Regions from separate parts of the Pseudarthrobacter oxydans genome, predicted to be linked through region 1. Evidence: predicted binding sites of a transcription regulator. Region 1 holds the regulator's gene; the other holds the start of a gene.
What was found. The regulator LexA, encoded in region 1, represses DNA repair genes until DNA is damaged. The targets are predictions, from matches to a motif close to TCGAACANNTGTTCGA.

Region 1 (5,583 bases):
AGCTGGTCATTCACCTGAACAGTTTAGTGCCCGGGCCGGACACCGGAAAATGTGACGGTTTCCTGTTCGCTCCCGGCGTGCCGCGCCCTGCCGCCCGTGGAGAGGCAAAATGCCGGGTCCTAACTTGCGGGCACGAACAATTGCTGGCCGGGGAAGACCGCGCCGGCCGGGAGGTTATTGAGCTGCACGATGTCCGCCACGACGTCCCGCGGATCACGCTCCGGTGCGACACCGGCCGCAATGCCCCACAGTGACTCGCCAGGCTGGACCGTGACTGTGACAGTGGGCGTCGTTGCAAGATCCGTCGCAGACTCCGACGCCTTGGCCGGGGCATTGAAAAAGCCTGCCAGCGAAAGAAGCAGGGCAGCGAGCAGGACCAGCGGAATGCCGATCAGCACGATGCGACCACGACGGGTCAGGCGAAGGGGCGGAAGAGGCGCAGGCCGTCCGGCCTGCCGATTGTCCGCCTGGGACAGGATTTGCTGCACCGAAAGCAGCTGGTGGCGTGAACCCCGCGAAACAGATGTAGCTGACATGATCTGAGCCCTCCTGGACCGTACTGTGCTGCCCGGACGTCCTTCCCTCCGCCCCCGGCCGGACCTTTTCCGGCGTAGTCTTCGAATGACCAGGGCAATGAGTAGAACATATATTCGAACTTTGCTTTCTCTGTTTTAGCACCTATCAACGAACATTGTCGAGACTCGCTAGAACAAATGTTTGAAAAAGCAATGCGGCTGGCCTAGCTTTGAACCAAAGAACAACCACCTGGACAGTCGATCAGCAGGGTCTGACATTTAGGGGCGGGAACTTCCAGGGCATGGCCATGGAGAGGGCCGGCGGAACCGAAAGGCATTGGCGAATATGGCAGCAGCAGCCGCCGGGGGCAGGGCAACCGCGCAACCGAAGAGGACCGCCAAGGGCCTGACTCCACGGCAAAAGAAGATCCTCGAAACCATCCAGCGCTCGGTCAACGAAAACGGGTACCCGCCGTCCATGCGGGAGATCGGCGACACCGTGGGACTGGCGAGCCTTTCGAGCGTGACGCACCAGCTTTCCCAGCTGGAGAAGCTTGGCTACCTCCGCCGCGACCCCAAGCGGCCGCGGGCCATGGAAGTCCTGATGCCGCTGACCCTGGACGGCGGAGCCGCAAAGCCGGCAAGCCAGGCGTCCGCCGTCCGTTCACCCGGTGCAGCGACTGTGACCGAACTGCCCACCGCCCTGGACACGGCGATGGTTCCCCTGGTGGGCCGGATCGCCGCAGGCGGCCCCATCCTTGCCGACCAGCTGGTGGAGGACGTGATGCCGCTCCCCAGGCAACTGGTGGGCCAGGGGGAACTGTTCATGCTTCGGGTAGCCGGGGATTCGATGGTGGATGCAGCCATCTGCGATGGCGACTGGGTTGTGGTCCGCCGCCAGCAGGATGCGGCCAACGGGGATATCGTGGCCGCGCTCCTGGATGATGAAGCCACCGTCAAGACATTCCGCCAGCGTGACGGCCACACGTGGCTGCTCCCGCAGAACACCCAGTACGAGCCCATCCTCGGAGACCACGCCACCATCATGGGCAAGGTTGTGTCGGTACTCCGCTCGCTGTAGCAGGGAAACTCCGTCCGCTGCAGCGAGACGGCCTCAGGCGTTTTCCCGGGCCAGCCGCTCCAGGGCGGCAATCGCCGTCTTCCGGTCTGTTGTGGACCAGAAGGGCGGCAGCGCCCCGCGCAGGAACCCTGCATAGCGTTCAGTGGCAAGCCGGGAGTCAAGCACGGCCACCACTCCCCTGTCGCCCGTGGAACGGATCAGCCGGCCTGCCCCCTGGGCGAGCCGGATCGCGGCGTGGGTGGCCGAAACCGACATAAAGCCGTTTCCACCTGCCTGGGCTACTGCCCGTGAGCGCGCCGTCATGAGGGGATCGTCCGGCCGCGGAAACGGGATGCGGTCTATCACCACAAGCCGGCACGAGCCGCCGGGGACGTCCACGCCCTGCCAAAGGGACATGGTCCCGAACAGGCAGGTATCGGGCTCGTCGGCGAACTGCTTTACCAGGCCGGTCATGGTGGAGTCACCCTGGCAGAGGACGGTCATCCCCAGCTTGGGGCGCAGTGCCTCGGCCGCTTCCTCTGCCGCACGCCGGGACGAGAACAAGCACAGCGCCCCGCCACCGGAAGCACGGATCAGGGCTTCCAGTTCGTCCAGTGCTTCCGGGGAAGCACCCCTGCCGGGCTTCGGCAGGTGCCCGGCCACGTAGAGGATGCCCTGCTTTGGGTAGTCGAAGGGTGATCCCACGTCCACGCCTGTCCAGCTCGGGGCGCCGTCACCCACCAGGCCCAGTCCGCCCGCGGCAGGTTCAAACGCGGAACCGATGGCCAGCGTCGCGGAGGTCAGCACCACCGTGTGGCCGGCGAAGAGTCCTTCGCGCAGCCTCCCGGCAACGGACAGCGGCGCGATGTTGATCAACGCAGGAGCGGTCTCGTCCGGCGGGGAGAATCCCTGTGCAGGGTCAAAGGAACTGGCACGGGAAAACCACACCACTTCGCGGTTCTCCCGGGCTGCCAGGAGCCGTTCACAAAGTTCCAGGATGAGCAGCAGCCGCGACCGCGCGAGCTGCCTGCCGCCGTCGGCCGTGGCGCTGCTGTCCCCCTTTGAATCCGAGAGGGCAGCCCGGCAGGCATCCCGCAGCTGGTCCACGCAGTCCAGCTGTTCATCATTGAGCCCGTTCGGGAGCAGCCCGTTCGGCACGCCTGCCAGGGCAAGCTCCAAGTTGGCGGCTGCGGCGTTCAACGCATCAACGGTGATGGCCGTGTGCTTCCGCGCACCGGCGGCAGCGGCGTGGACCATGGCCACCGAGAGCTGGCCGGAGACCGCCCCGGTAACCCTGTCCTGGAGTTCATGGGCCTCATCCACCACCACCACGTCATATTCGGGCAGGACGGCCAGGCCTTCGAACGCGCTGACGGCGAGCATCGCATGGTTGGTGACCACAACATCCGCTTCAGCAGCGTCCTGGCGCGCCAGTTCGCTGAAGCATTCCGCAGCCATGGGGCACTTCTGGGAGCCCAGGCACTCCATGGACGTCACCGAAACCTGCCGCCAGGCACGGTCCGTGACGCCCGGCAGCAGTTCATCCCGGTCGCCGGTGGCGGTCTTCTCCGCCCACTCCCGCAGCCGCACCACCTCCTTGCCGAGCTGGGACGAGGGGCCGCCCACGGCTGCGGCGAAATGCGGGACGCTGGTGTCCTCGCCCAGGCTGAAAAGCTGGCCTTCGGCCGGCTCCTCGCTGGGGAAGCCGCCTTCCAGCTTGTGCCGGCAAACGTAGTTGGAGCGGCCCTTGACCAGGGCCACTTTGACCGGCCTGTCCAGGGCGGGGGTGATGGCCTTGAGCAGCCGGGGCAGGTCCCTGCCCACAATCTGGGTCTGGAGGGCCAGGGTGGCCGTTGACACCAGGGCGGGCTTGTTGCTCTGCAATGCATGCGCGATGAGGGGGATGAGGTAGGCCAGGGACTTGCCGGTGCCGGTCCCCGCCTGGACCAGCAGGTGGTCCCCCGTTTCGATGGCGCGGGCCACCTGCCTGGCCATCTCATGCTGGCCGGCACGGCTTTGCCCGCCCATGCCCGCCACGGCCCGGTCGAGCAGTTCGATCACGAACTGCTCGCCGGCCGTTTCCGTGGCTTCTCCTGCCACGGCCTCAGTCATTGCTGACGAAGGGTTCCAGTTCAGCCGCGAAGCCTTCCCGGACCATCACGACGGCCCTGGTGCCGGCTTCAACGTGGTCGACGCTGATGATCTCGGCGTCGGAGTCGTGAAGCTTGCTGATCAGGTCCCCGCGCTCATACGGGATGAGCAGTTCCAGCTTGACGCCGGGCCGGGGAATGGCGTCGCTGATTGCCTCCAGCAGTTCGGCGATGCCTTCCCCCGTGCGGGCCGAGACCACCACGTGCCGCGGCTCGCGCTGCTTGAGCCGTTCCACCACGAACGGATCAGCGGCGTCGGCTTTGTTGAGCACGATGATTTCGGGCACCTTCCGGGCATCCACCTCGCTGAAGACCTTGCGGACTGCGGCGATCTGGCCCTCGGGATCCGGGTGCGAAACGTCCACCACGTGCAGGATCAGGTCCGCGTCCGCAACTTCCTCGAGCGTGGAGCGGAACGCTTCCACCAGCTGGGTTGGCAGTGAACGGACGAACCCCACGGTGTCGGCCAGGGTGTAGCCCAGGCCGTCCGCGGTTTCCGCTTTGCGGACGGTGGGATCCAGGGTGGCGAACAGGGCGTTCTCCACCAGGACACCGGCGTCGGTCAGGCGGTTCAGCAGCGAGGACTTGCCCGCGTTGGTGTACCCGGCAATCGCTACGGACGGCACGGCATTACGACGGCGGTTGGCCCGTTTGGTCTCGCGGGCCGGCTTCATCGCGGCGATCTCCCGCCGCAGCTTGGCCATCCTGGTGCGGATCCGGCGGCGGTCCAGCTCGATCTTTGTCTCACCGGGACCACGCGAACCCATGCCGGCAGCCGCGCTGCCCACCTGGCCACCGGCCTGGCGGGACATCGACTCACCCCAGCCGCGCAGGCGCGGCAGCAGGTACTCCAGCTGGGCCAGCTCCACCTGGGCCTTGCCTTCGCGGCTCTTGGCGTGCTGGGCAAAGATGTCCAGGATCAGGGCTGTCCGGTCGATGACCTTGACCTTGACGATGTCCTCCAGGCCTCGGCGCTGGGAGGGAGCGAGCTCGGCATCCACCACCACCGTGTCCGCGCCGGTGGACGCCACGATGTCCCGGAGCTCCAAGGCCTTGCCCGAGCCGAGGAACGTTCCAGGATCCGGCTTGTCGCGCCGCTGGACCAGCCCGTCCAGGACCTCGGAACCGGCAGTTTCTGCGAGGGCTGCGAGCTCCCGCAGCGAGTTCTCGGCGTCGGCCAGGGTCCCCTCGGACCAGAGCCCGGCCAGGACCACGCGTTCCAGGCGCAGCTGCCGGTACTCAACCTCGGTGACGTCTTCGAGTTCGGTGGAAAGCCCGGCCGTTCGGCGCAGGGCGCGGCGTTCCTCAAGATCCTGCTGGTCGCCGTCGTACGTTGTGTGTTCTTCGTCCAGGCGGGAAATCGCCTGGGCTTTGCCGAGCATTGCCTTCCCGTCCCGGCCCTCGTCACCGCCGCCTGGCGCGCTGAGGCTCCTGGCCGGTACGTCCTTGGAGAGAATCCGGTCGATGACAGCTTGGATTTCCGCAGGACTCATGTCCTGGGCGGCTGGATCTGATCCGGTGTTGGGCTGGCTGGTCATGGTCTCCTTTGAAGATTCGGCAGTTCCAGAATAGTGCCGAATGCCGGTGATTGGTGAAGTATTCGCGCTGGGCTGACGGCCTGCGGTCATCCAAGCCTCCTGGCTTGTCGGGCCGGGCGCTGCAGGAGGCGGCGCCGGCGGAGATGCCACGACTCAGATTCGTGGCGGACATGGAAACAGCCGGAAAAACGGCGGGAAGTCCAGCGGAGGCTGACCTTCGAGTGTCGTCCGGCGACCGGAAAACGCGTTCTGCGTTCGGCCCGGTGCACGCAGCGGAAGGTGGGAAAACCTGCATCGCTGGGTGGGACATGGCTTCGGGA
Region 2 (5,583 bases), 1.8 Mb from region 1:
GAAGACGCGCGCACCCAGGCGTTTTGCGGTGCCGATGGCCTGGAGGCCCGCCACGCCGGCGCCGAGCACCAGGACACGGGCGGGCGGAACGGTCCCGGCGGCGGTCATGTATAGCGGAAAAAACCTGGGCAGCCGGATGGCCGCTTCCAGGACGCACCGATAGCCGGCCACCAGGGCCTGGGAGCTGAGGGCGTCCATGGACTGGGCCCGGGAGATGCGGGGCACCAGTTCCAGGGCAAAGGCGGTCACCCCGGCCTCGGCGAGCGCTTCAACCGTTGGGAGTTCGGACGACGGCGATGCGAGCCCCACCGTAACGGCTCCCCTTTTCAGGGAGCGGGCGGTTTCCGGGTCCAGGGGCCGGACGTGGGCCAGGACATCCAGTTGGGCCAGGTCGAGTTCACGGACGAGGTGCACACCGGCCTGGGTGTATGCCAGGTCCGGATACCCTGCCGCCGCACCGGCATCTTCCTCCAGGAGTACCTCGACGCCGAGCGCCGCCAGTTGCTTCACCGTTTCCGGTGTGGCCGCCACACGCCGTTCACCCTCCCGGCGTTCCCGCGGTATGCCCAGTTTCACCCGCCAACTCCCCTCGCTGCAGTAGCTCGCGGCAGGGCCTCACGGGTGGCGCCCGACCGGCTGACCGGCGGGAACGTCGCGGAGCGGCTCTGCTGCACGTAGTTGGCTAGAGTCTATGGCTCAAGCCGCGGCGGCGGGAGTGGCCTGCCGGGCGTTGCGGTAACGATTCGCCTGTCAGGCCGCCCAGGGCCTGGGTGCGGGGACTCGTGCGCCGTGCCGGGCCCGCCAAAGTCGAGGGCAATCCGCCGAGCCGTCTCCATGAGTCGGGGGACGACGGTCTTTTCGACTTCGGCGGCGGAGGCCCGGTGGGTCTGCAGCGACACGTTGGCTGCGGCAACAATGTCGTTGCCGCGCCAGACAGGTACGGCCACGCCCCGCAGGCCCTCCTCCAGCTCCTCGGACACCATGGACCAGCCCCTGTCCCGGGCTGCCTCAACTTCGGCACGGAGGTGCTCCACGCTGGCGACCGAACGGTGGGTATAGCGGTGCAGCTGGACCGCTTCGAGGTACCGCTGGAACTCAGGCTCCGGCAGTCCGCCAAGGAGGACCCTGCCCATGGAGGTTGCCCAGGCCGGGAACCGGGTGCCCACGGTGATGGTGACGCTCAGCAGCCGAGGCGACGGCACGCAGGCAACGTAGACGACGTCGGCACCCTCCAGGATGCACAAAGCCGTTGTTTCGTTCAGGTCGGCGGCCAGATTCTTGAGGTGGGGCTCAGCCACACCGGGGAGCGTCAGGCCGGCCAGGTAGGACCTGCCCACATCCAGCGAGCGGGCGGTCAGCTCATAGGCGGGACCGTCGGCGCGGAGGTACCCGAGGTCAGTCAGGGTCATGAGGAAGCGCCGCGCGGAGGCCCGTGTCATGTCGGTGCGGGCAGCAACCTGGGAGACGGTGAGCCGCGGATGGTCCGGCGTGAAGGCGAGCAGGACGTCAAAGGCCTTCTCAACCGACTTCACAAAGTAGGTGGCCTGCTCTTCCATGACCTGTGCCGTTCCTCCCTGGCCGCCCTGGCTCGCCCCTGTGGGCCGGTGGCCCGGGCCAGGCCTGTTAGATCATATCCTTCAGTGGGCGTCCCTTAGCTGCTCCAGCGTTTCCGCAAGCAGGGAATTGGCCCGCCCGCCAAGGCCCAGGAGGGGAACCATCGCGACGGCCTGCTCACGCAGGTGGTCCCAGCCGTCCACCACCCGTGCGCCGAGTTCACGGGCGCGGGCAATAGTTCCCGTGACGTGGCCGGCGTAGACGAAGTCGTAGACCAGGGCATCGGCAGCGAGCGGTCCCTCGCCCCATACGGGCCGGTCGGACCTGCCTTTACCGATGGGCGTGGCGTTGACAATGAGGGAGGCTTCCGCGGCCAGGCCCGGCGCCTGCTCCCAGCCGACGCTGCGGGCATCCATCCCGAACTCCCCGGCAAGGCTGGACAGTTCCTCCGTGGCACGGGGATCCCGGTCGGTAATGGTCACCGTGCCGGCCTGCCCCCGGAGTGCGATCAAAGCCGCCCTGGCCGCTCCTCCGGCCCCCAACAGGAGGGCATGCCGCTGGGGCCCGCTGCCCAGAAGAGCCCGCACCGCCGTGACGTCGGTGTTGTGGCCGAACAGCGCAGTCCCCTTCCGCAGCAGCATGTTGCAGGCACCGCTTAGTCGGACTTCTTCCGTGGCCTCGTCGGCGGCTTCAGCTGCCCAGTGCTTGTGGGGCATGGTCACGTTCGCGGCGATGATGTCCGGTTCCCGCAGACGGTTCCGCACTCGGTCCATGCCGCCCTGCGGTGGCACGTCCCAGGCTTCGTACGCCCAGGGGATGCCGAGCCGGCGGAGCACGGGATTCCATACCCGGGGCGACATTGCCTCTGAGGCAGCGGAGCCGATCAGGAACAACCGGGCCGGTGGCGTGGGGTCTTCCATGTGATGCCTTTCGTGTCCGTGTCATCGCGCTGCCGGGAGGGGCTGCGGGCGGAGGCGTTGTGATCGGCCTCACCACCTAGTATGCTCTTATAAAACGCATTGCGCACATATGTTCGATATGCGTACAAAATCCACGATAAACCCAACGCCTTCAGCGTGGAAGGATCACCGGAATGACGAACATCGCAGCAGGCACCGAGGCCCAGACACCTGCCGAGGCCGAACGGCAGCTCAAGCGCGCCAGGAAAGCCGCCTTGGCCGCGTTCCTTGGCGGGGCACTCGAGTATTACGACTTCTTTATCTACGCGACCGCAGCGTCGCTGATCTTCTCCAAGATCTTCTTTCCCACTGGAGACCCCACGGTGGCGCTCATCGCGTCGTTTGCCACCTTCGGCGTCGCCTATGTCGCCCGGCCCTTCGGTGCTGTCGTCTTCGGCCATCTGGGCGACAAAATCGGCCGCAAGAACACACTGGTCCTGACCCTCGTGCTCATGGGCGCTGCCACCTTCCTCATTGGGATCCTGCCGGACTTCAATAGCGCCGGCTACTGGGCACCCGCGCTGCTGGTTCTGCTCCGGCTGATGCAAGGACTCTCAGCAGGAGCGGAAACCGCCGGCGCATCTGCCCTCTCCACCGAGGAAGCTCCCGAAGGCCGTCGCGGATTCTTCGCCAGCTTCGCCATGAGCGGCATCTCCGCCGGCATCGTCCTGGCATCCCTGGCCTTCCTTCCCGTGGCCGCCATGAGCGAGGCCGACCGCCTCGCCTGGGGCTGGCGAATCCCCTTCTGGGGATCCATCATCGTGCTGATCGTCGCGTACCTGGTCCGCCGCTCGCTGGAGGAACCTGAAGTCTTTGAGGAAAAGCACGACCACGGCGAACTGGTGAAGCTCCCTTTCGCCAAGATGTTCAAGACCCACCCGGCCCAGTTCTTCCAGGTGGCCCTGATGTCCTTCGAAACCGTCACGAACACGTTCATGCAGTCCTTCGGCCTCGCCTACGCCGTCACCGTGGGCGTCCCGGCATCCACCATGCTCTGGGTCAGCATCCTCGGAAACGTCCTGGCCATCGGCACGCAGCCGCTCATGGCCCATTTCTCGGACCGGTTCGGCCGGCGTCCGGTGTTCATCGCCGGCGTCCTGGGCTCCGGAGCCATGATCTTCGTCTACTTCTCGGTGATTTCCACCGGAAACATCCCGATGATCTTCCTGACCAGCACGCTGATCACGGCCGGCACGTACGCCATGTCCAACGCGATCTACCCTGCTTGGTTCTCCGAGCTCTTCAATGTCAAGGTCCGGTATTCCGGCATGGCCATCGGGCTGCAGATCGGTATTCTGTGCGCCGGCTTCACCCCGCTGCTGGGCACGGCCCTGGTGGGCGCGGACAAGGCCAACTGGGGTCCCGCCGCGTGGATCGTGGCAGGCTCCTCCGTCCTCGCGGTAGCCGGTGCCCTGTGGGCCCGCGAAACGAGCAAAACCCCGCTGCGGCAGCTGGGCAACCACGTACGGTAAGTGCCGGGCAACAAAAAGGAAGAGGCCGACGGCGGGAAGCACCCGCCGTCGGCCTCTTCCAGTTTGAGGACGGAAGGGGCGTGGTCAGCCCCGGGCCGTGAGGTCGGCCGAGATCAGCTTTGCGGTGGCGACGATTTCCTCGGCAACCGATGAAAGGTAGGCGTCAGGGTCCGGCTTGGCAGCCACGGACTGGGCCTGCAGGGACACGTTCACTGCCGCCACCACCTTGGATCCGTCGTAGACCGGCGCGGCCACGGACATCAGGCCAAGTTCGAGTTCCTGGTCCAGCAGGCACCAGCCCTGGGCCCGGACCGTGTCCAGGACAGCCAGGAGCTCTTTGACGCTCCCCAACGCGCGTGGGGTCAGCGGCTTGATGTCGGCGGCGGAAAGGTACGCCTTGAGGTCGGCAGGGGACAGCGCGGCCAGCAGCACCCTCCCCATGGAGGTGGCATAGGCGGGGAAACGGGTGCCCACGGTGATGCCTATGGTCATGATGCGACGCGTCGTCACGCGCGCGACGTACGCGATGTCGGTGCCGTCCAGCACGGCGGCGGAGGTGGACTCACCAAGCTTCAGCGACAGTTCCTCAAGGTGCGGCTGGGCCAGCTGCGGCAGTGACAATCCGGACAGGTACGCGTACCCCAGCTGGAGCACCTTGGCCGTGAGCGCGAACGTCTTGCCGTCGGTCCTGACATAGCCCAGCTCCACCAGGGTGTGCAGGAACCGCCGCGCAGTGGCGCGGGTGAGGCCGGTCCGGGCAGCCACCGCGGTGAGGGTCATGACCGGATGCTCCGTATCAAACGCGCGGATCACCGCGAGCCCGCGGGCCAGGGACTGGACATACTGGTCACTGGCCTGCGGGGCCCCCGCTGCTGCGTCGGTCATGGTAACCAATCCTAGGGGCCTTTACGCTGCCGCCGCGGCCCTCAGCGGGACGGGGACCAGCTCCTGCAACTCCTCGAGGGTGCAGCCGAAGGTTTCGCGGACGGTGACCCCGTCGGGGCCGGTGAGGAAGACGGCTTTATCTGTGTAGACGCGGGTGACGCAGCCGACGCCGGTGAGCGGGTAGGTGCAGGACTCCACGATCTTGGAGGCACCTTCGCGGGTCAGCAGGGTCATCATCACGAACACGTCTTTGGCGCCGGTGGCGAGGTCCATGGCGCCGCCGACGGCGGGGATCGCACCGGGCGCCCCGGTGTGCCAGTTCGCCAGGTCACCGGTGGCGGAGACCTGGAACGCGCCCAGGACACAGATGTCCAGGTGTCCGCCGCGCATGATCGCGAACGAGTCCGCGTGGTGGAAGTACGAGGCGCCCGGGAGTTCGGTGACCGGGATCTTGCCGGCGTTGATGAGGTCCTCGTCGATCTCGTCGCCCTTGGCTTCGGGCCCCATGCCGAGCATCCCGTTCTCCGTGTGGAGCGTGATGTTCTGTTCCCCGGTGAGGTAGTTGGATACCAGGGTGGGCTGGCCGATGCCCAGGTTCACGAACGATCCCGGGGCGATGTCCCTGGCCACGAGCCGGGCGAGGTCGTCCCGGCCCAGGGGTGTGGCGGAGGTCTGGAGGGTTGTTGCGGTGCTCATCTCAAGCGACCTTTCCT

Region 2: the regulator LexA is predicted to act here: its motif matches at 2,576-2,591, upstream of SMD14_RS19775 (shikimate dehydrogenase).

Annotation. Positions count from the first base shown of each region.
Region 1 covers NZ_CP139438.1:1,649,295-1,654,877, reverse strand. The annotation lists gene SMD14_RS07530 (histidinol-phosphate transaminase) at 1-14, opposite strand, end outside; gene SMD14_RS07525 (LysM peptidoglycan-binding domain-containing protein) at 120-536, opposite strand; gene lexA (transcriptional repressor LexA) at 862-1,596, shown strand; gene SMD14_RS07515 (ATP-dependent DNA helicase) at 1,630-3,687, opposite strand; gene hflX (GTPase HflX) at 3,680-5,263, opposite strand.
Region 2 covers NZ_CP139438.1:4,336,577-4,342,159, forward strand. The annotation lists gene SMD14_RS19765 (Re/Si-specific NAD(P)(+) transhydrogenase subunit alpha) at 1-576, opposite strand, end outside; gene SMD14_RS19770 (IclR family transcriptional regulator C-terminal domain-containing protein) at 690-1,556, opposite strand; gene SMD14_RS19775 (shikimate dehydrogenase) at 1,638-2,474, opposite strand; gene SMD14_RS19780 (MFS transporter) at 2,648-3,985, shown strand; gene SMD14_RS19785 (IclR family transcriptional regulator C-terminal domain-containing protein) at 4,070-4,870, opposite strand; gene SMD14_RS19790 (3-oxoacid CoA-transferase subunit B) at 4,892-5,566, opposite strand; gene SMD14_RS19795 (3-oxoacid CoA-transferase subunit A) at 5,568-5,583, opposite strand, start outside.